DNA from 3 places in the Azospirillum sp. A29 genome. Region 2 is predicted to be linked to each of the others. Evidence: riboswitches for the same ligand, from Rfam matches in the RefSeq annotation. Region 2 holds a riboswitch; each other region holds the start of a gene.

Evidence for each region. Region 2 has a riboswitch for thiamine pyrophosphate ahead of thiC (phosphomethylpyrimidine synthase ThiC). Riboswitches for the same ligand answer to the same signal wherever they lie in the genome.
Region 1: linked by a shared signal. The riboswitch ahead of ABNQ38_RS16945 (ABC transporter ATP-binding protein) and the one ahead of thiC (phosphomethylpyrimidine synthase ThiC) in region 2 are both predicted to bind thiamine pyrophosphate.
Region 3: linked by a shared signal. The riboswitch ahead of ABNQ38_RS29665 (ABC transporter substrate-binding protein) and the one ahead of thiC (phosphomethylpyrimidine synthase ThiC) in region 2 are both predicted to bind thiamine pyrophosphate.

Annotation. Positions count from the first base shown of each region.
Region 1 covers NZ_CP170466.1:452,720-460,361, forward strand. The annotation lists gene ABNQ38_RS16925 (hypothetical protein) at 1-646, shown strand, start outside; gene ABNQ38_RS16930 (hypothetical protein) at 735-1,289, opposite strand; gene ABNQ38_RS16935 (hypothetical protein) at 1,286-1,897, opposite strand; gene ABNQ38_RS16940 (acetoin utilization protein AcuC) at 2,093-3,265, opposite strand; TPP riboswitch at 3,341-3,447, shown strand; gene ABNQ38_RS16945 (ABC transporter ATP-binding protein) at 3,495-4,226, shown strand; gene ABNQ38_RS16950 (ABC transporter permease) at 4,223-4,990, shown strand; gene ABNQ38_RS16955 (ABC transporter substrate-binding protein) at 5,008-5,949, shown strand; gene ABNQ38_RS16960 (universal stress protein) at 6,072-6,899, shown strand; gene ABNQ38_RS16965 (inositol monophosphatase family protein) at 6,943-7,642, opposite strand, start outside.
Region 2 covers NZ_CP170466.1:1,271,324-1,278,965, reverse strand. The annotation lists gene ABNQ38_RS20905 (cation:proton antiporter) at 1-1,005, shown strand, start outside; gene argB (acetylglutamate kinase) at 1,088-1,987, shown strand; gene ABNQ38_RS20895 (hypothetical protein) at 2,020-2,304, shown strand; gene ABNQ38_RS20890 (magnesium transporter CorA family protein) at 2,344-3,327, shown strand; TPP riboswitch at 3,405-3,539, shown strand; gene thiC (phosphomethylpyrimidine synthase ThiC) at 3,671-5,398, shown strand; gene greB (transcription elongation factor GreB) at 5,447-5,998, opposite strand; gene ABNQ38_RS20875 (ribonuclease E/G) at 6,101-7,642, opposite strand, start outside.
Region 3 covers NZ_CP170467.1:353,868-361,509, reverse strand. The annotation lists gene cdd (cytidine deaminase) at 1-412, opposite strand, end outside; gene ABNQ38_RS29685 (ABC transporter permease) at 417-1,391, opposite strand; gene ABNQ38_RS29680 (ABC transporter permease) at 1,395-2,546, opposite strand; gene ABNQ38_RS29675 (ferredoxin) at 2,733-3,065, shown strand; gene ABNQ38_RS29670 (DMT family transporter) at 3,197-4,111, shown strand; TPP riboswitch at 4,145-4,259, shown strand; gene ABNQ38_RS29665 (ABC transporter substrate-binding protein) at 4,341-5,477, shown strand; gene ABNQ38_RS29660 (branched-chain amino acid ABC transporter permease) at 5,482-6,354, shown strand; gene ABNQ38_RS29655 (ATP-binding cassette domain-containing protein) at 6,347-7,642, shown strand, end outside.

The DNA.
Region 1 (7,642 bases), 820 kb from region 2:
GTTCGGCCCGGACGTGGTCGAACACCGCCGCATCACCCAGGACTTCATGAACATGATGGGGTCCGGTGACGGCTTCTACGAGTTCTGGGACCTGATCGGGCCGGAATTGCAGCGCGGCGGCCGTCTGTATGACTTCGGCGGCAACATCTCGCAGTGGTTCTTCAACTGGGCCGAAGTGTCGGGCTTCGACTATTACGTCGGCGAAGGCGAACGGCTGACCTTCATGGTGCCGGTGACCGTCGATCTCGCCTCGCTGTCCACCGGCATGACGACGCTGGAGCGGGTGGCGACCATCGCCCCGAAGGCCAAGCGCGTCCTGGTGGAAAACGGCTTTTCCGGCCCGTTCTCCCAACTGGAGGACAGCCAGTATGCCCGCCGCAAGGCGGAGATGGTGGAGCGCGAGGGCCTGCAGGTCATCTCCATGCAGCCCTGCACCGCCCCGGCCTGGGCGCGCCTGACCGGCCACCGGCTGGATCAGGTGGCGACGATGACCCGCGAGGATCTGGTGAAGCTGGGCATGACCCCGCCGGTCGCCTCCCGTTCGCTGATCATCATCCACGAATGGCTGCGCAACATGCGCCAGTCGCTGTCGCCCTACCTGCACGACGCCTTCCGCCAGACCCCGGCCACCGCCAAGGCGCGCTGAAGCCTGGGAACGCGCTGAGACGGACCTTCACGAAAAGCCCTTCTTCCCAGGTGGAAGAGGGGCTTTTCAATATCTGCGGGGTGCTCTTCTACGCTGCGCTTTGGGCCGGGCTGGCGCTGTAGAGATCTTCCTTCACCGGGGCCACCGACCGCACCTGATAGCCGGGCCGGGCACTGAAGCGGCGGTTGGCACGTTCGCCGGCCTCGCGGTCCGACTCCGCCCAGACGAGATACTGGCGCCCCCGTGCCCATTCGACGGCCAGAGGGTGCGCGGCATCGATCTCACCGATCTGCTGGTTCACCACGGTGACCAGCCATTCCTTGTCGCCGGGATTGCGCCGGTCGGTCAGGATCAGGATCTGCGGACGACGCTTCGACTGCGCTTCGGTCAGGCGTTGCTGCACCTCCGTCTGCTTTTTGCGCAGCTCCACCATCTCCCGGGTCAGTTCCTCGATCTCGGCGTGGAGGGTCTCCTCCTCCCGATGCAGGCGGTGGATGGTGGCATCCAGCTTGTCGAGGTTGTTGCGGACACCGCGGACGCGCTGGCGCGCCTGCGACACCCTCTGCTCGACGCTCATCAGGATGTTGCCGAGCCAGGCACCGATGGCGACGATGGCCAGGACGATGATGAAGTTGATCATCATGTGACGCCGCCCGCCTTCGCCCGGGCGGTGGCGGGCGGCGTCGGCACGCCCTTGCCGGCGGCCTTGCCCCCGGCCCGCGCATCGCCGCGCATGAACGTCTTCTGGAAACCCATTTTGAACGGAAAGGCCACATCGCACATCTGCTTGGCCTCGTCGAAGCTGGACGCCCAGACCTCGGCCACGTTCGTGCATCGCCAGATGGGGTTGACCTGCGCCCGTTCACCGGCGGCGCGGGCGGCGGCAGACGCCTTTTCCTGCGTCACCGTCGCGACGAATTTCATCAGTCCGGCCTGCGGGTCGCCGACCTCATGCACGAACATCGGCGGCTGGTCGGACAGATCCCGGACCTGCTTTTCCGCCTTGCGGATATCGCTTTCCAGCCGGTTGCGGTCGGAAGACTGGCTGTTCCGGCGCTGGACCAGATGGTTCACCCGGTTTTGCAGCTCCTGCGCCTCCGCATGCAGGACGTAGATGCGGTTCTCGACCTGATCCAGACCGCTGCTCTTTTCCATGATGTTCGGCAGGAAATCCTTCAGCATCATGGCGACCGGGACGGCAGCCAGCATGATGATGACGATGGCGATCAGGAACAGCGTCGTGTTCGACATCCGCCCGCCCGTCCTCCTACCGCGAATCCTGCCCGCAAATCCCGCCGAAGCCCGCATCACCCGACACGGAAGCTGCACCGGCGCAGTGGAAGAGAGAATCAACGAACAATCCGACCCCGTCAACGAATCGTCACGGGTTGGTTCGAAATTCGTCGGAATGAGTCTCTCGGCTGCGGGTCAGGACAGCGCCATCCTTTAGGACATGGCAATCTCCGCCACCCGCTTCACCGCATCCCGCACCGGTCCGGGACGCCGCTCGTCGCCGAGCGTGGTGAACCAATGGTCCGGCGGATTGCGGCCGGCGGCGCGGTTCCAGGTCAGGGCGCGCAGCACCGCCTCCGCCTCCGCCGTCGGCCGCACGGCGGGATCGATACCGTTCATCACCGCCCAGATCCCGGCCCAGCAACGCCCGACCGACCAGGGGTTATAGCCTCCGCCACCGACCACCAGAACCCGCGGTGCCAGGGGAAGCAGCGCCGCCACGGCATCCCACAGCGCGCGGTTGGACAGTTCCAGCCGGCTCAACGGATCCTCGGCCAAGGCATCGGCGCCGGTCTGGATCACCATCGCCTGCGGACGGAAGGCACGGGCCAGCGGCAGGACCGCCGCCTCCATCACATGCTCCATCTCACTGTCGTTGAAGCCCGGCGGCACCGGCAGGTTGCGGGCCATGCCGCCGGCGCGGTCCTCCACCTTGCCGGTGTAGGGCCAGCGCCCATCCTCATGGATGGACAGGGTCAGCACCCGGTCGTCGTCGGCAAAGGCCTCTTCCACCCCGTCGCCATGATGGGCGTCGAGATCGACATAGAGAATCCGCTCCAGCCCATGGTCCAGCAATTCCAGAATGCCGAGAACCGGCGCGTTGAAATAGCAGAAGCCGCTGGCCCGGTCGCGCCGCGCATGATGCGTCCCGGCAGCCGGCGCATAGACAAGACCGGCGGGCCGGTCGCCGAGAATCCTGGCCGCCTGCAACGCCGATCCGCTGCTGTGGGCCGGTCGCCGGTACATTTCGGCGAAGACGGGATTTTCCAGCTTGCCCAGATTATGGCGGGTGGCGGTCGCCTCGTCGACGCGCTGCTCGGCCTCCGCCCGCTTAAGCGCGGCGATGTAGTCGGCGGTATGGAAGCGCGCCAGTTCGCGTTCGCTCGCCACATGGGTGTCGAGATAGACCTCGTCCGGCAGCCAGCCCATGGCGCGGCTGAGGTCGATGGCGGTCGACACGCGCGGAATCGCCAGCGGATGCTTCGGCCCATAGGTCGAGCCGCGGTAGATTTCCCCGCCGATGAACAGCGGTGTGCGGAAGGGCGTGGTCAGGACGGGCACTCCTCGATGCCCGTCAGAAACTAAGTGCCGCGGCGGTGCGGTCAAGCCGCGCGCTTCCATATCCCGGAACCTGTATCCGGCAATGCTTGCGGTCACGGATCGTCCGCGCCTATAGTCGCCGCCTTCACTGGGGGGAGCCGATGGGCGGCTGAGAGGTCCTGTTGCAGGACGACCCCTGGAACCTGATCCGGTTCATGCCGGCGTAGGGATCAGTGATGCGGAACCGCACCCTCTCCATCTCCGCCACTCCACGATGCATGCCCGCGTGCCTGCGATGACGCCGCTTTCGGTGACCATCTCGCGCGCGCGGCTGACCTATGGCGGCACGCTGCTGTTCTCCGACCTGACGCTGGAGCTGCCGGCCGGGCGGACCACCTGCCTGCTGGGGCCGAGCGGCGTCGGCAAGACCACGCTCCTGCGCATCCTCGCCGGTTTGGCTGAGCCGGAGCCGCCGACCGAGGTGGTCACCGGCGACCGGCAGCCGCTGGCCGGCCGGATCGCCTACATGGCGCAGCAGGACCTGCTGCTGCCCTGGTTAACCGTCCTCGACAATGTCCTGCTCGGCGACCGGCTGCGCCACCGCCGTCCCGATCCGGCGCGGGTGGAGCAGGCCCGCGCGCTGCTGGACCGCGTCGGCTTGGCGGGGCGCGAGCGCGACCGTCCCGCCGCCCTGTCCGGCGGGCAGAAGCAGCGCGTGGCGCTGGCCCGCACCCTGATGGAGGACAAGCCCCTGGTCCTGATGGACGAGCCCTTCTCCGCGCTCGACGCCATCACCCGGCTGCGCTTGCAGGAAACGGCGGCGGAGACGCTGGCCGGCCGCACCGTCCTCATGGTCACCCACGACCCGCTGGAGGCGCTGCGCATCGGTGACCGCCTGCATGTGATGACTGGCCGGCCGGCCGTCATGGGGCCGGCGCTGGAGCCCTCCGGCCCGGTGCCGCGCCGCGTCGACGATCCGGACCTGCTGGCGCATCAGGCCGAGCTGTTGCGGAGGCTGGCGGAATGAAGGCGCTGCTGCGCGGCGCGATCACCCTGCTGGTGCTGGTCGCCGGCTGGCAGGCGCTGGTCTGGGCCACCGCGCTGCCGCGCTACCTGTTGCCCGGTCCGCTGGCGGTGGCGGACGCCATGCAGCGGCAGGCCCCTCTGCTGTTGACCCATGGCCTGACCACGCTGGCCGAGATTCTGATCGGGCTGGTGGCCGGCGTGGCGCTGGGCGGGGTCAGCGCTTTGCTGCTCGCGCGGTTCCGGACGGCGCGGCGCTGGCTGATGCCGTTGCTTCTGGTCAGTCAGGCCATCCCCGTCTTCGCACTGGCGCCGCTGCTGGTGCTGTGGCTCGGCTATGGCATGGCGTCCAAGATCGCCATGGCGGTGCTGGTCATCTATTTCCCGGTGACGACCGCGCTGTTCGACGGGCTGCGGCGCACCGATCCCGGTTGGCTCGACCTTGCCCGCACCATGGGCGCCTCGCCCGCCGCGATCCTGTGGAGCATCCGCCTGCCGGCCGCCCTGCCCGCCTTCTGGTCCGGCGTGCGGGTGGCTGCCGCGGTGGCGCCCATCGGGGCGGTGATCGGCGAATGGGTGGGGTCGTCCTCCGGCCTTGGCTACTTGATGCTGCACGCCAATGCCCGCATGCAGATCGATCTTCTGTTCGCCGCCGTGCTGGTGCTGGGACTTTTCGCCGTCACGCTGTACGCCGCCGTCGATGCGCTGGCCCGCCGCGCCCTGCCCTGGCAACCCGATACCCAACCTGCCGAAGACGCCAACCCTTGAAGGGGGAGAGACAACCGATGAAGCATCTTTTCACAGCCGGCCTGATCGCCGCCGGCCTGATGACCTCGCTTCCCGCCCTGGCCCAGGACAAGCTGTCCGTGATGCTGGACTGGTTCGTCAACCCGGACCACGCCCCGCTGGTGGTGGCGCAGGAGAAGGGTTTCTTCAAGGATGCCGGGCTTGAGGTCACCCTGACCGCCCCGGCCGACCCCAACGACCCGCCGAAGCTGGTGGCGGCCGGCGGCACCGACATCGCCGTGTCCTACCAGCCGCAGCTGATCCTGCAGGTGGCGGAGGAACTGCCGCTGGTCCGCATCGGCACGCTGGTGTCCACGCCGCTGAACTCCGTCGTCGTGCTGCGCGACGGGCCGGTGAAGACGCTGAAGGATCTGAAGGGCCGCAAGGTCGGCTACTCCATTGCCGGCTTCGAGGATGCGCTGCTGGGCGCCATGCTGGAGAAGCAGGGGCTGAGCCTGAAGGACGTCGAGCTGGTGAACGTCAACTTCTCCCTCTCGCCGTCGCTGCTGTCGGGCCAGGTCGATGCGGTGGTCGGCGCCTTCCGCAATTTCGAACTGAACCAGATGGAGATCGAGAAGCACCCTGGCCGCGCCTTCTATCCGGAGGAAGAGGGCGTTCCGCCCTATGACGAACTGATTCTGGTGGCCCGCAAGGACAAGGCGAACGATCCGCGCTTCAAGCGCTTCCTGGCGGCGGTGGAGCGGGCGACGCTCTACATCCTGAACCATCCGGAAGAGTCGCAGGCCGCCTTCGTCAAGGGCCGGCCCGAACTGAACGACGAGCTGAACCGCCGCGCCTGGGCCGACACGCTGCCGCGCTTCGCCCACAGCCCGGCCGCGCTGGATGCCGAGCGCTACACCCGCTTCGCCGAGTTCCTGAAGGCCCGCGGTCTGATCAAGGCGGTGGCGCCGGTCGACCAGTATGCGGTGGTGGTGAAGTAACGGTCTCCCACGGTCCCTGCCATCCACCGACATTGCCATCGACCCCGGCGGAGCGTTACCTAGAGGGAAACCGCTCCGCCGGCTGATGGTGGACCGATCATAATGTTGGGAGACGCGAGGGCATGCCGATCAAGACCATCCTGCTGCACATGGCCAACGACGACGCCCACGCCAGCCGTCTGGCAGTGGCCGCGGCCTTGGCCAAGCGTTTCTCCGCCCATATCCAGGCGCTCTACATCGCCACCCCGGTGTCGATGCCGGCGGGCGCCACCGGCCGCGCCGCCTCCTATGGCTTCATGGCGGAGGCGACCGCAATCGCCCACGAGAATGCCGAGCGGATCGAGCAGGAGGTCCGCAAGTCGCTTGACGGGCTGCCCTACGACTGGACGGTCGAAGAGGGCGACCATGTCGATCTGCTGGCGGAGCGCGCCGCCTATGCCGACCTGATCGTCGTCGCGCAATCCGCGGCGGTGCGGGCAGGCGAGCGGGTGTCGCTGCACCACATCCCAGACCGTTTGCCGCTGGAAACCGCCACGCCGGTCCTGGTCCTGCCGCCGAGGCAGCCGGCTGCCGCCCCCATCGGCCGCCATGTGCTGATCGCCTGGAAGAACACACGCGAATCGACGCGCGCGGTCCGCGCCGCCATGCCCTTCCTGGAGGCGGCGGAGTCCGTCACCGTGCTGACCGTGGAACCGCTCGGGCAACAGAGCAGAGAAGCCGCCACCCTTGTCGATTGGCTGCACCGCCACGGCATCGCCGCCCGTCCGCAGTCGGTCATCGCGTCCGGCGGCGAGGTCGGCGACATGATCCTGTCCTGCTGCACCGACCAGGGCGCCGACCTGCTGGTGATGGGCGCCTACGGCCACTCCCGCCTGCGTGAACTGGTGCTGGGCGGGGCGACCCGCACGGTGCTGGACGGGCTGGCCCTGCCGGCGCTGCTGGCGCATTGAAGGGGCGCGGGAGGGCTGTCGCCCTCCTGCACCCAACACGCACTCAGCCGAACAGCTGTCCGTGCAGCGCCTGCCAGCTTTCGCGGTCGGGTGCCAGCAGAAGGCTACCGTTCAGCAACCCCGGCCGGTAGGGCGTCCCGTCGATCAGCGCCGAATAGCCGCCGGCCTCCGCATGCAGCAGGACGCCGGCCGCATGGTCCCACGGCATCAGCCGGTGATAGAGCGAGTAATGCGCCCGCCCCTCCAGCAGGCGCAGATACTCCTGGGCGGCGCTCGACAGGCACACGCGGTCCGCCAGCCCGACGCTGCGCTCTTCCAACTGGCGCCCCATCTCCGCGCTGCAAAAGCGCGTGGACAGCGCACCGACCATCTGCGGCAGCGGCACGGCCGGCGCGACATGGACACGGCGACCGTCGAGCCGGGCACCCTGCCCCTTCACCGCCGTCGCCATCCGGCCATCGACCGGATCGTGGATCCAGCCGGCGACCGTCTCCCCCTTGCAGGCAAGCGCGACGATCACCGCGAACATCGGCCGTCCCTGGGCGAAGTTGATCGTGCCGTCGACCGGGTCTATGATCCAGACCGGATCGTCGCCATGGATGCGGTCGAGCACGCGCTCGTCCTCGGATGCGGCCTCCTCCCCGACGACGCGGCTGCCCGGCAGCAACGCCGACAGCGCCGGGGTCAAAGCCCGCTCCGCCGCCTCGTCGGCCAGCGTGACGAGATCGGTCGGGCCGGTCTTC
Region 2 (7,642 bases):
AGGGGCGGGGCCTTCGCCACCGTGGCACTGTCCAGCATGCTGGTGCCGACCCTGCTGGGCGGAGCCCTGGGCTGGTGGCTGGCCGGCGCCTTTCCCGCCATGACCGGAAAGCACGCCACCCCTGGCCTGTTCGCCGCCGGCTTCGGCATCTGCGTCGGCGTCACCGCCCTGCCGGTGCTGGGCGCCATCCTGCGCGAGATGGATTTGCTGGGCGACCGGGTGGGGCGGCTGGCGCTGGGCTATGCCGCGGTGAATGACGCGCTGCTCTGGCTGCTGATCACCGCGGTGCTGGCCTGGTCGACCGCCGATGGGGGGAACGGCGGCGGCGATGCCTGGGCGGTGGCGAAAGTCGGCCTGCTGGGCTTCGCCTATGTCGGGGCGACGGTCCTGCTCGTGCGCCCGCTGCTCGACCGCCTGCTGGAGCGGGTGGCCCCGGATGGGCGGATGGGCGACACCGCTGTGGTGGTGACCTGCGCGGCGCTGCTGGCCTCGGCCGCGGTGACCGAACTGATCGGGTTGCACTACATCCTGGGTGCCTTCATCGCCGGCAGTGCGATGCCGCGCCGCTATGCGGCGGCGATCCTCGACCGGCTGGAGCATTTCGCCACGCTGATCCTGCTGCCTTTCTTCTTCACCCTGACCGGGTTGAAGGTGAACCTGACGCTGGACGATCCGGCGCAATGGACCGTCTTCGCCCTCGCCAGCCTCGCCACCGTCGCCGGCAAGATGGCCGGCACCACGCTGCCCGCCCGCTGGACCGGGGAGCCCTGGCCCGATGCGCTCCGGCTCGGCACGCTGATGCCGTGCAAGGGGCTGATGGAGGTCATCGTCCTGACCGTCCTGCTGGAGGCGGGCGTGCTGTCCGGCCCCTGTTTCTCGGCGATGGTGCTGATGGCGGTGGCGGTGACCGCGCTGACGCAGCCGATGACGCGGCTGGCCGGATTGTGGCGTCCGGCCGGCGGCACGGCCACCGCAGCCGCGGGAGGCCGTCACGGGGGTGTGTGACCGTTAAATTGCCCCCTAGGCAACCGGCCGGCCTTTCCGTTAAAGAAGCCCGACACTCCACCCCGACAAAGGGCATCCTCCCGTGCAGACTCCCACCCGTGACGAGTGGCTCGCCAAGGCCCGTACCCTGTCCGAAGCGCTGCCCTACATGCGCCGTTATGCCGGGAGCACCTTCGTCATCAAGTACGGCGGCCACGCCATGGGCGACGCCAGCCTGGCGGAGCTGTTCGCGCGCGACATCGTCCTGTTGAAGCAGGTCGGCATCAACCCGGTGGTCGTCCATGGCGGCGGCCCGCAGATCGGCCAGATGCTGGAGCGGCTGAAGATTAAGTCCAGCTTCATCGACGGCCTGCGCGTCACCGACAAGGAGACGGTCGAGGTGGTCGAGATGGTGCTGGCCGGCTCCATCAACAAGCAGATCGTCGCCGCCATCAACGGCGCCGGCGGCCGTGCCGTCGGCCTGTCGGGCAAGGACAGCAACCTGATCACCGCCCGCCGTCTGGAGCGCGTGCAGCGCGATCCAGACAGCAACATCGAGCGGGTGCTGGACCTGGGCTTCGTCGGCGAGCCCTACAAGGTGAACCCACAGATCCTGCACGCGCTCGCCCAGTCGGACATCATCCCGGTGATCGCGCCGGTCGGCTTCGACGTGAACGGCGACACCTACAACATCAACGCCGACACGGCGGCCGGCGCGGTCGCGGCGGCGGTGAAGGCGGCGCGCTTCTTCCTGCTGACCGACGTCGCCGGCGTGCTCGACAAGGAAAAGAAGCTGATCGAGAAGATGTCGCTGGAGGATGCCCACAAGGCCATCGCCGACGGCACCGCCTCGGGCGGCATGATCCCGAAGATCGAGACCTGCATCGGCGCGGTGGAGCAGGGCGTCGATGCCGCTGTTATCCTGGATGGCCGCGTGCCGCATGCGCTGCTGCTGGAGATCTTCACCGAAGGCGGCGCCGGCACCCTGATCGGCAAGGCCTGACGCCGTCTATAGGGGACCGCCAAGGGGGGGCGATGAGCGATCTACGCAAGGAGTTGCTTCGCCAGATGAAGGCCATCCGGGAGAGGATGGACCCGAAGCTGGTGGAGCGTGCCAGACTGGCTGCTCTGGGCAAGGTCCCCTATGACAGCGACGCGGCGAAGGAGGCGGTCGGCCATTTCCTCGACGCCAAGCGGGACGGCGGTGCTTTCCGCCGCAAGCTGGAGCAGGCGCTGAAGGACGAGGGCGCAACGCTCGACCTCGATGGGGAAAAGGCTCCGCCCCCGGCGAAACCGCGGCGCGGTGGCCGGGTGACCTAGGCTGGGCGCCCGAACCGCGCCCATGCAAGGAGCACAGCCTTGCTGCATGTCTTCGTCAATGACGGCGGTCTGCTGCGCTGGGACAGGGAGGCCGCGGACGAGTCGGTCCCGTTCCCCGAGTCCGCCGTGTGGCTGGACCTGATCAACCCGACGCCCGACGAGCTGGCGCGGGCGGAGGCGCTGATCGGCACCGGCCTGCCCACCCGCGAGCAGATGGCGGAGATCGAGGAGTCGAGCCGTCTGCGCGTTGCCGGCGGTGCCTTGACCATGACCGTCACCGCCCTGGTCTGGGCCGACACCGACGAGCCGCGCATCGCCACCGTCAGCTTCGTGCTGGCCGGCCGGCGGCTGGTGACCATCCACGACATCGATCCGCAGGCGCTGCTGGCCTTCCGCCGCCGCGCCACCCATGGGCAGGTCTCCGCATCCCGCGGCGAACTGGTGCTGGCCGCACTGGTGGACGGGATGATCGACCGCACGTCGGTCGTGCTGCGGCGGACCGGGGTGGAGATGGATGCGTTGAACCGCCGCTATTTCCGTGGGCGCAAGCTGCGCTCCCGCGGCGAGACGCTGGACGACGCCCAGACGCTGAAGCGCATCGGCCATGCCGGCCACCTGATCGGCAAGGCGCGGATCAGTCTGGCCAGCCTCACCCGCATGACCGACTTCCTGGCGCGCGGCGATGGCTGGAACGCCGGCAAGGCGACTCGGCGCTGGGCCAAGACCACGCTGCAGGATCTGCGCGGGCTGGACCAGTATGCCCGCTTCCTCTCCGGCAAGGTCGCCCTGGCGCTCGACACCGCGCTGGGCCAGATCAATGTCGAGCAGAACGAGATCGTCAAGATCGTGTCGGTGTTGACCGTCCTGCTCTATCCGCCGACCCTGGTCGCCAGCATCGGCGGCATGAACTTCACCGACATGCCCGGCAGCCAGTCGCCCTTCGGCTATGCCAGCGCCTTGGGGCTGATGCTGCTGTCGGCCTTGCTGCCAATGGTCTATGTGCGGTCAAAACGCTGGATGTAGCACGTTTCCACAATATGGCAGGCGGACCGTCCGCAGCGCTTTCCTTTTGACACGACCGTCCGTCGGCGGCAGGATGGGCCGCATTCCAGGGGGGTCCCGACAGGGGGCTGAGATACCAACGGCCGGACGGCGCGATGCGCAAGCCGGCAGCGTGGTGACCCTTCGAACCTGATCCGGGTCATACCGGCGAAGGGAGGGACCTCGTGACGGGCCGAATCTCGCCCCGTCCGGCCGTATCGGCCCCGCCATGCCGGGGACACCATTCCGAAACGGCCCGCACGAAGATACCGCACCTCCGTCCGCAGTCCCGGGTTTGTCCGCCCAACTCCGACGGAGAAACCCAATGCCTAAGGACTTCAACGAGAACGCCATCCGCATTTCGACCGGCCCGCTGCCGTCGTCGCGGAAAATCCATGTGCCCGGCACGCGCTTTACCGATCTGCGCGTTGCCCTGCGCGAGATCGCGCTGTCGGGCGGCGAGCCGCCGCTGACCGTCTATGATGCCTCCGGTCCCTACACCGACGAGTCGGTCGCCATCGACGTGCGGGCCGGCCTGTCCAAGCACCGCCGTGACTGGATCCTGGCGCGCGGCGATGTCGAGACCGCCGACAACGGCGTGCTGCGCGCCAAGGATGGCGGTGCGGTGACCCAGATGGCCTACGCCCGCGCCGGCATCGTCACCGCGGAGATGGAGTACATCGCCGTGCGCGAGAATCTCGGCCGCGCCGCAGCGCTCGATGCCACGCGCGACGGCGAGGATTTCGGTGCCGAGATCCCCGACTTCATCACCCCGGAGTTCGTCCGTGACGAGGTGGCGCGCGGGCGGGCGATCATCCCGTCCAACGTCAACCACCCCGAGTCGGAGCCGATGATCATCGGCCGCAACTTCCTGACCAAGATCAACGCCAACATCGGCAACTCCGCCGTGACCTCCTCCATCGAGGAGGAGGTGGAGAAGATGGTGTGGTCGATCCGCTGGGGCGCCGACACCGTGATGGATTTGTCCACCGGCGCCGACATCCACCAGACCCGCGAGTGGATCCTGCGCAACTCCCCGGTTCCGATCGGCACCGTGCCGATCTATCAGGCTTTGGAAAAGGTGAAGGGCAAGGCCGATGATCTGACCTGGGAGCTGTTCCGCGACACGCTGATCGAACAGGCGGAACAGGGCGTCGATTACTTCACCATTCATGCCGGCCTGCGGCTGGCCCACATCCCGCTGACCGCCAAGCGAGTGACCGGCATCGTCTCGCGCGGCGGCTCGATCATCGCCAAATGGTGCCTGGCGCATCACCGCGAGAATTTCCTCTACGACCATTTCGCCGACATCGTCGAGATCTGCCGGACCTATGACGTGGCGCTCTCGATGGGCGACGGGCTGCGGCCGGGCAGCCAGGCCGATGCCAACGATGCCGCCCAGTTCGCCGAGCTGGAGACCCTGGGCGAACTGACGAAGATCGCCTGGGCGCGCGACGTGCAGGTGATGATCGAAGGGCCGGGCCATGTGCCGATGCACAAGATCAAGCACAATGTCGAGAAGCAGCTGGCGCTGTGCGGCGAGGCGCCCTTCTACACGCTGGGGCCGTTGGTGACCGACATCGCGCCGGGCTACGACCACATCACCAGCGCCATCGGTGCGGCGATGATCGGCTGGTTCGGCACGGCGATGCTCTGCTACGTCACGCCGAAGGAGCATCTCGGCCTGCCCGACCGCGACGACGTGAAGGCCGGCGTCATCGCCTACAAAATCGCCGCCCATGCCGCCGACCTCGCCAAGGGCCACCCGGCGGCGCGGTTGCGCGACGATGCCATGTCGCGTGCCCGCTTCTCCTTCCGCTGGCGCGACCAGTTCGCTCTGTCGCTCGATCCCGACACGGCGATGGCCTATCACGACGAGACCCTGCCGGCGGAAGGCGCCAAGACCGCGCATTTCTGCTCGATGTGCGGGCCGAAATTCTGCTCGATGAAGATCACGCAGGAAATCCGTGACGCCGCGGAGTCCGGCATGGCCGAGATGTCGGAGAAGTTCCGCCAGTCGGGCGGGGAAATCTACCAGCCGGCAGCGGAGTGAAATCTGGCAGAGTGAGATCTGGCAGGGGGCGGGTCGCCGCCCCCTCCGTCAGTCCGCGTACCGGATCTCCAGCACTTCGACCTGTTCCAGTCCCGCCGGAGTGCGGACATCCACCAGATCGCCCTCCCGCGCCTTCAGCAGGGCCCGGGCCATGGGGGAAATCCAGCTGACATGGCCGCGGTCGGGGTCGACCTCGTCGGCGCCGACAATGGTGATAGTGTTCTCCGCTCCATCCTCGCGGGCATAAGTGACGGTGGCGCCGAAGAAGACCTGTTCGCGATTCTTCTGGTCCTGCGGATTGACCACCACCGCCGATTCCAGCCGCTTGTTCAGGAAACGGATGCGGCGGTCGATCTCGCGCAGGCGCTTCTTGCCGTATAGATAATCGCCATTCTCCGAGCGGTCGCCGTTGCCGGCGGCCCAGGACACCACCTCCACCACCTTCGGCCGCTCCACCCGCAGCAGGTGGCGCAGTTCCTCCTGCATGCGCTGGAAGCCGGGCGGGGTCATGTAGTTCTTGAAGCCCTGCGGCAACGGTGCCGGATCGTCGAGATCGTCGTCGTCCTGCGTGTCGTTCTCGCGGGTGAAGGCCTTGCTCATGGTCCGACCTGTCCTGTGGCAGGGGTGATAACGTCCGGGAAAAGGAAAAGGCGCCTTGCGGCGCCTTTTCCCGTTCCAGAGGTCCCGGTTGGGCCGTTGGGCTTACCGCTTCCACCAGCCGCGGCGCGGCTTGGCATCGGCGTCGGCATCGTTGTCAGCCGCAGCCGGCTCGGGAGCCGGGGCCGGCTTGACGTCCGTGGGCTTGGCGGCGGCTTCGGCCGGGGCCTCGGCAGCAGCCTTGCGCTTGCGCGGCGACGCCTTCTTGGTCGGCGCGGCTTCGGCAACGGTCTCCGCCGGCGCCTCGACCGCAGCGGCGGCCTTGCGCTTGCGGCCCTTGGCCGGAGCTTCGGCGACAACCGCCGGAGTGGGCTCGGGCGCGGCTTCGACCGGAGCCTCGGCGGCGGCCTTGCGCTTGCGCGACGCCTTCTTCGGCGCGGTTTCGGCAACGGCTTCCACCGGCGCCTCGACCGGGGCAGCGACCTTGCGCTTGCGGCCCTTGGCCGGAGCTTCGGCGACGACTGCCGGAGCAGCCGCGGGGGCGGCTTCGACCGGAGCCTCGGCGGCGGCCTTGCGCTTGCGCGCCGCCTTCCTGGCGGGCGCCTTGGCGGCAGCTTCGGCCTGAGCCGGCGCGGTCACCGGAACCGGAGCGTCCTCGACTGCCGGAGCGGCTTCGCCGGCCAGGATCCAGTCGAGATCGCTCGCGTCGGCCGGAGCCTGCGCCGCCTGGGCCGGAGCGTCCTGAACCGGAGCGGCGGCGGGCTGCTGGTCGACGGCGTCCTCGCCGCCCTCCAGGCCTTCCGCACCCTCGCGGCGCGACCGGCGACGGCCACCGCGCTTGCCGCGGCGGCGCTTCTTGCGGCCATCGCCGTTGCGCTCGCCGGCATCGGCACCGGGCTCGTCCTCGCCGTCATCCTCATCCTCGTCGTCGCCTTCAGCGTCGGCGTCGGCGGAGTCGGCCGCAGGTTCGGAGATGGCGGCACCGGGGATGGCTTCGGTGGCAACCGGCAGAACGCTCTCATCGGCGTCCTGGCCGGCATCCTGATCGCCCTCGTCCGTCTCGGCATCGCCCTCGGCGCCGTCGGTCCGGCCGTCCTCGCGGTCACGGCCACGGCCGCGACGGCGGCGGCGGCGGCGGCGGCGATCCTCGCCATTGCCGTCGCCGTTGGTTTCGGCACGTTCGCCGGTCTCCTCGACCTGGACGGCCTCGGTCTCGGCTTCCGGCTCTTCCACCGTCTCGACCGGCTCGGCGGCGAGCGCGCGGTCGGTCTCGGCCATCACGCGGTCGGCGCTGACCAGCGGGGCGTCCTCGTCGGCCAAGCGGGCTTTGTTGCGCTCCAGACGGTGATCCGGGGCGATCAGCCCGTCGTCGGCCTGGACCATCACGCTGAAGGCGTGACGCTCTTCGATCTTGGCCAGTTCACCGCGCTTCTGGTTGAGGATGTAGAGCGCGATGGAGGTCGGGACGAAGATGGTGATCTCGGCCGAGCGCTTGCGGATGCCCTCTTCCTCAATGGCGCGCAGGACGTGCAGCGAGGCGGATTCGACCGACCGGACGACGCCGGTGCCCGAGCAGTGCGGGCAGCGCTCGAAGTTGGTCTCCAGCAGCGACGGACGCAGACGCTGGCGCGACAGCTCCAACAGGCC
Region 3 (7,642 bases), on a different replicon from region 2:
CTAAATTGGTGGGGCCGAACGATTCGGGCAACAGGGTTTCCAGTGCGAAAGTCCGCCGCAGGCCGGCCGGGTCGCAGATGTGGATCGGCGTGTCCGGGGATGCAAATTCGCGAATGCGCTGGCGGCAGCCGCCGCAGGGGGTGCAGATCTCCTCCGCGCCCGCCTCGCCGCCCATCACGACGATGGCGCGGATGCGACGGTCGCCGGCGGTGACCATGGCGCCGATGGCGCTCGATTCCGCGCATTGCCCTTGTGGGTAGGCGGCGTTCTCCACATTGCAGCCGGCGAAGATGCGCCCCGATTCGCCAAGGATCGCTGCACCCACCTTGAATTTGGAATAGGGGGCGTGGGCGTTCCCGCGCGCGGCGCGGGCCGCTTCGATCAGCTGGGGCAGCTCTGCGATGTCGGCCATCGGCTCAGCGTTCCTTCACATAGGGGATGCCGCTCGCCTTGGGGGCGATGGCTTTGCCGACGAAGCCGGCCAGCAGCAGGACGGTCAGCACATAGGGCAGCATCTGGATGAACTGCACCGGGATGACGCCGATGCCCGGCAGGACAACGCCCTGGAGGCGGACCTGCACCGCGTCGGTGAAGGCGAACAGGAGGCAGGCGAACAGGGTCGTCCCCGGCCGCCATTTGCCGAAGATCAGCGCCGCCAGCGCCAGATAGCCCTTGCCGGCGGTCATGTCGCGGACGAAGCCGGCGCCATGGCCGGTGGAGAGATACGAGCCGGCCATGCCCGTCAGGATGCCGGTGACCAGCAGCGCCTGATAGCGCAGCTTCGCCACCGACAGGCCGGCGGTGTCGACCGCCGCCGGATTCTCGCCCACCGCCCGCAGCCGCAGCCCGAAGCGGGAGCGGTAGAGCACCCAATGGGTGGCGATCACCAAGACCAGCGTCAACCAGATCAGCACATTGTTGCCGTTGAGCAACTCGCGGTAGACCGGCCCCAGGACCGGAACGCCGGACAGCGCCTCCACCCCCGGCAACTCCACCGCGGGGAGGCGCGCCTGGTTGGGCAGCAGCGGGGTCTGGCCGCCCTGCTGGAACCAGGCATAGGCCAGCGTCGGCGCCAGCCCGGCGACCAGGATGTTGATCGCCATGCCCGACACCACCTGATTGCCATTGTGGGTGATGCAGGCGAAGCCATGGACCATCGCCAGCGCCACCCCGGCGGCAATGCCGGCCAGCAGTCCCAGCCACGGGTTCAGCGTGGCCGAGGCGACGGCGGCGGAGAAGAAGGCGCCGGCCAGCATCTTGCCTTCCAGCCCGATGTCGACCACACCGGCCCGCTCGCAATACATGCCGGCGAAGGCAGCCAGCACCAGCGGGGTCGCCACGCGGATGGTGGCGCCCAGCAGTTGCAGCGCCAGAAGAAGCGCGTCCTCCATCGCTCAGCCCTTCCCCCCGGTTGCGGCATCTGCGGTGGCGGCGGCGCCGCGGCGGCGGAACAGGGCCTCCACCTGCGGCTTGAACAAATTCTCCATTGCACCGGCGAACAGGATGACCAGCCCCTGGATGACCATCACCAGCTCGCGGTTGATCGTCGGATATTCGAAGGACAGCTGGCCGCCGCCCTGCGCCAGAACACCGAACAGGAGTGCCGCCAGAATGATCCCGACCGGATGGTTGCGCCCCATCAGCGCCACGGCGATGCCGACGAAGCCGACGCCGCCGGTGAAGTTCAGGATCACCCGGTGCTGTACGCCCAGAATCTCGTTCACCCCGACGAAGCCGGCGAGCGCACCGGAGATCAGCATGGCGATGACGATGTTGCGCGCCGGCGAGATGCCGGCATAGACCGCCGCCCGTTCGTTCCGGCCGACGGTGCGCAGCTCGTAGCCCCAGCGGGTCCGGCGCAGGAAGATGTGGAACAGCATGCAGCAGGCCAGCGCCCACAGGAAGGACAGGTTCAGCGGCGAGGCCGGAATGGCGATGCCGAACCAGCCCAGCGCCCGGTCCATCGACGGCAGCCAGACGCCGGGATCGAACTCGCGGGTTTCCGGCGACTGGCTGCCGGGGCGGATCAGCACGTCCACCAGCAGCCAGGTCATGATCGACGCGGCGATGAAGTTGAACATGATCGTCGTGATGACGATGTGGCTGCCGCGCTTGGCCTGGAGCCAAGCCGGGATGAAGGCCCATGCAGCACCGAACAGGGCCGACGCCAGCACCGCCAGCACCGCCACCACCGGCCAGGGCCAGCCGGTCAGCGCCAGCGCCACCAGCCCGGCGCCGAGCCCGCCCAGATAGGCCTGCCCCTCGCCGCCGATGTTGAACAGCCCGCAATGAAAGGCGATGGCGACCGCCAGCCCGGTGAAGATGTAGTCGGTGGTGTAATAGAGGGTGTAGCCGATGGCCTCGGGATATCCCAGGGCCTCCGACACCAGCAGCGACAGCACGTCCACCGGGTTCTCGCCGATCACCAGGATCACCAGCCCCGACAGCACGAAAGCCGCGACGAGGTTGAGAACCGGCAGCAGCGCATACCCGACCCAGCCCGGCACCGCGCCCGGCTGGCCCTTCCCCGATCCGCTCAGCAGCACCGGCGTCTCCTGGATTGCCCCTTGCCGGGGATTCTTAACCGCCAACGCTCTGCCGACCAAGCATTTCATGGCGCCAGGAATCCAACCGCTGCCAGGAGTTGGAAGGATTACAAAAAGTCTTGCCGCAACGCAGCATTCTGGCATCCTTCTTATCCATAGAAATTTTATGGCTATGGGGCATGACCGATGCCGCTCGACATCCCGCAGACCTTCCGCCACCACGTCTTCTGCTGCGCCCAGCAGCGTCCGCCCGGCCATCCGCGCGGCAGCTGCGCCGCCAAGGGTGCACATCCGCTGTGGCAGCGGCTCGATCAGAAAATCCAGGGCAAGGGTTTGACCGATGTCGGCATGGCGATGACAGGTTGCCTCGGCTTCTGCTCCGCCGGGCCGCTGATGGTGGTGTATCCGGAAGGCATCTGGTACCGGCCGGAAACCCCGGAGGACATCGACGAGATCGTCGACTCGCATCTGGTGAAGGATGCGCCGGTCGAACGGCTGGTGATGGTACTGACGCGGTGAGGCGAGGTCGGCGCACGAGCCGACCCTTGACCTTGGCTGCGCCTAGCAGACCTGCGGTTGCGGCATTGGGACGCGGGCGCATTTGCCCATAATGTGGGCAGCCCCCGCCATTGCCGTTCCGAACCGATTCAATGACCGACGCCGAAACCGCCGACCTGCTGCCCGCCGAGACCGATTCGGTTCCCTACGCCGTCGGCTGCTTCCTGGGCGCGATCCTGCTGTTCGCGGCGATGGACACGCTCATCAAATTCCTGACCGCCGATTACCCGGTGCCGCAGCTGATGTTCGTGCGTTCGCTGGTCGCCTTCCTGCTGGTGGGCGGCTACACCCTGACATGCGGCGGCGGGATCGCGGCGATGCGGACGCGGCGGCCCCTGGGGCATGTCTGGCGCGCCTTCGCCGGGCTGATCTCCATGGGATGCTTCTTCTATGCGTTCCGCGAACTGCCGCTGGCCGACGTCTATGTGCTGAGCTTCGCCGGTCCGCTGTTCATCACCGCGCTGTCGGCGCCGCTGCTGGGCGAGCCGGTGGGCTGGCGCCGCTGGGCCGCCGTGGTGGTCGGGTTCAGCGGCGTGGTGGTGATGGCGCAGCCGTCGGCCGGGGCGCCGCTGGTGCCGGTGCTGGTCGGGCTGTGCGCCGCCCTGTTCTATGCGCTGGCCGCACTGGCCGTGCGCGGTCTGTCGCGGACGGAAACCAGCGCCTCCATCGTGCTCTACCTGCTACTGACGACGACGGTGGTCAGTGGGGCGCTGACGGTGCCGGTCTGGACCGCGCCCACCGTCTTCGCGCTGGGGCTGATGGCGCTGGTCGGGGCCATCGGCGCCGGGGCGCAGGTCCTGCTGACCCAGGCCTTCCGGCGCGCGCCGCCGGCAGTGGTGGCACCCTTCGAATATACCGGCATGGTCTGGGCCAGCCTGTTCGGCTGGCTGGTGTTCGGCGACCTGCCGACGGTGCCGGTCCTGGCCGGCGCCATGGTCATCATCGGCAGTGGGCTCTACATCCTGCATCGTGAAACGATGGTGGCGCGCCGCCGGTTGGGTTCTTGACAGGACGGGGCCGGCGGCGACACTCTCGCCGCCTGTTCACGGCTGGGGTGCCCGTGCGGATGCCGGTTCGGCAACCGTAGGGGCTGAGACAACACCCATCGAACCTGATCCGGGTCATGCCGGCGAAGGGAGCCGACCGGAACCCGACGGACCCGCTGAAAGCTGCTGCAAAGCGCCCCGTCCCCTCCGCGTCGCCCTGATCGCCGGCGCGTGTCGAGGAGTATCGGTCATGCGGCGCACGCTTTCCATTCTGATCGGCCTGCTGGCCGCATCGTCCTGTCTGTCGTCCGCCGCCCGTGCCGACGACACGCTGTCCTTCCCGGTGCTGGTGCCGCTGACCGGCTTCCTGTCGCTGGAGGGCACCAGCCAGCGCAACGGCGCCGTCCTGGCGCTGAAGCAGACGCCGGCCGGCGTCGCCATCGCCTCGGAGGTCGTCGACACCGGCACCTCGCCCGAGGCGGCGGTGACGGCGCTGGAGCGCGCGGCCGGCCGCGGCACGGTCGGGGCGGTCGCCGCCAGTATGCTCGGCACCCAGATGCTGGCGATGTTGCCGCTGGCGAGCGAGCTGAAGCTGCCGCTGGTCACCGTGTCGGGCACCGCCTCGATCACCGAGCAGGGCAATCCCTGGGTCTTCCGCTTCTTCCCCGGCGACGCGGTGACCAAGGCCGCCCATGCCCGCTATGTTGTGGAGGAGCTGGGCAAGCGGCAGCCGGCCGTCATCTATCAGACCACCGCCTACGGCCAGAGCGGCAAGGCCCATCTCGACGCCGCCTTCAAGGCGCTGGGCGTCACGCCCGTCTTCGAGGAGGGGGTGGACCCGGCGGCCAAGGATCTGCTGCCGGTGCTGACCAAGGCGCTCGCCGCCAAGCCGGACGTGCTGGTCCTGCACCTGCATTCCGGCCCGACCGCGCTGCTGCTGCGGCAGGCGGCGTCCAGCGGCGTGACCCTGCCCATCGTCGCCGGCTCCGCCATGCACCAGCCGAGCACCGCCGCCCTGCTGGAACCGGCGGAACTGAAGGGCGTCTGTGCCGAGACCGCGGCCTCGCCGATCTCGGGCGGCACGCCGGAGGTCAAGGCCTTCACCGACGCCTACCGCGCCGCCTTCGGCAAGGAGCCGGACGCCTTCGCGCTCGGCCAGTATGACGGCATGTCCATGGTTCTGGAGGCGGTGAAGGCTGGCGCCCGGTCGCCCGACGCCATCCGCAAGACGCTGTCCGCCGAGACGTTCCAGGGCCTCGCCATGACCTACAAGTCCGACGGCAAGGGCAACATGGCCCATTCCGCCGTCATCGTCTGCTATGACGGGGCCAGCCGCGTGCCGGTGCTGGTGAAGCGGTACGACGACCCGACGCTTGCGGCGAAGTGAGCGGATGGCGGCGCTTCAACTGCTGGTCAACGGGGTGGCGCTGGGGGCGGCCTATGCCCTGGTGGCGCTGGGCTTCGTGCTGGTGCTGAACGCCACCTCGGCGGTGAATTTCGCCCAGGGCGATCTCGTCATGGCCGGCGGGCTGCTGGCGGTGGCGGCGGCGCCGCTGATCCCGCTGCCGGGCATCGTCCTGCTGCCGGTGGTTCTCGTGCTGATGGCGGCGCTGGGGCTGCTGCTGGCGCTGGCGGCCTATCTGCCGCTGCGCCGCCGGCCGCCGGTCTCGGTCTTCATCAGCACCATTGCGGTCGGCATCATCCTGCAGAACGGGGCCGCCACCCTCTTCGGGCCGGAGCCGCGCGCCGCACCGCCACTGTTCGGCGACGACACGCTGCACATCGCCGGGCTGGCGGTGCCCGAGCAGTCGCTCGCCATCGTCGCGGTGGCGGGGCTGCTGATCGGCGCGCAGCAATGGGTGTTCGCCCGCACGCAGCTCGGCCGCCGGCTGCGCGCCACGGCGCAGGACCCGGAGATGGCGCGGGCCTGCGGCGTGCCGGTCACCGCGATGATCCTGGTGACCTTTGCCATCGGGACGGCTTGCGCCGGGGCGGCCGGGCTGCTGCTGGCCAACCGCTATTTCGTCACGCCGACTTCGGGCAGCGACCTGATTCTGAAGGCCTACATCGCGGTAACAGTCGGGGGCTGGGGCTCCGTGCCGGGTGCAGTGGTGGGCGCCCTGCTGATCGCGCTGTTCGAGGTGGGCGTATCGTCGGTGCTGTCCTACCCGGCGGCGCTGGGGGCCTTGTACCTGACGCTGCTGGCGATTCTGGTGCTGCGCCCGCAAGGGCTGTTCGGCGAAGCGGTGCGGCGCCGTGGGTGAACGTCGGCCGGCAGTCATTCTCATCGCTGGCGCGCTTGCCCTGCTGATCTACGCGCTGGCCTTCGCGTCCCCCTACGGCCTGCGTGTCCTGACCGTCGCCGGGGTCTATGCGCTGGCGACCTTCGGATTCCAGATCGTCTTCGGGCTCGGCGGTGCGCTGTCGCTGGCCCAGGGCGCTTTCTTCGGCGTCGGCGCCTATGTGACGGGCATCCTCGGCAGCCGCTACGGGCTCGGTGTCGAAGCGACCTTCCCGCTGTCGATGCTGGTGCCGCTCTTGCTGGCCCTGCCGGTCGGTCTGGCGGTGCTGCGGCTGGAATCGCATTACTTCGCCCTGGCGACTCTCGGCATCGCCCAGGTCCTCCATCTGCTGGCGGTCAACCTGCCGGAGCTGACCGGGGGCTCCAACGGGCTGGCCGGAGTGCCGGCGGCGGTGCTGTTCGGCTGGGCGGTGCCGCGCGGGCTGCCGATGGCCGGGCTGGTCTGGGGGCTGGTCGCTCTCGGCGGGCTGATCGGCTGGCGGCTGACGCGGGGAAGGCTCGGCCGGTCGCTGGCGATGCTGCGTGACGACCCGCTGGCGGCGGCGACGCTGGGGCTCGATGTCGGGCGGCTGCGGCTGGCCGCCTTCGGCATCAGCGCCCTGTTCGCCGGGGCCGCCGGAGCGCTTGCCGTCCACACCCAGCGCGTCGTCTCGCCGGAGGTGCTGGAATTCCCGGTCATGGTCTCCATCCTCACCATCGCCATCGTCGGCGGGCGGGGGCGGATGGCCGGGGCGGTGCTGGGCGCCGTGCTTCTGCTGCATCTGCCGGAGTGGTTCCGCTTCCTGGAGCGCGGCTATCTGGTCGTCTATGGCGTCGCCCTGCTGGCGACCGTGGTGCTGGCGCCGGACGGGCTGACCGGCCTGCTCGACCGGATCGTGGCCCGCCTGTTCGGCCGCGGGGCGCGGGCTTCCGTCGAGGCGAAGGAGCCGCCGCGTCCGCTAAATTCGCCGGACGGGCTGGCAGTCGACGATCTGCGCAAGTCCTTCGGCGGTGTGCGGGCGGTGGACGGCGTGTCGCTGGACCTGCGGCCGGGAAGCATCACAGGGCTGATCGGGCCGAATGGCTCTGGCAAATCCACGGTGATCAACCTGCTGTCGGGGTTGGAGCGGCTGGATGCCGGGCGGGTGCGGCTCGGCGGACGCGACGTCACCGGTCTCCGCGCCGACCGGCTGGCCCGCGCCGGACTGGCCCGCAGCTTCCAGGCGGCGGTTCTGCCGATTGGAGCCGGTGTGTTGGAGGCGGTCGCCGCC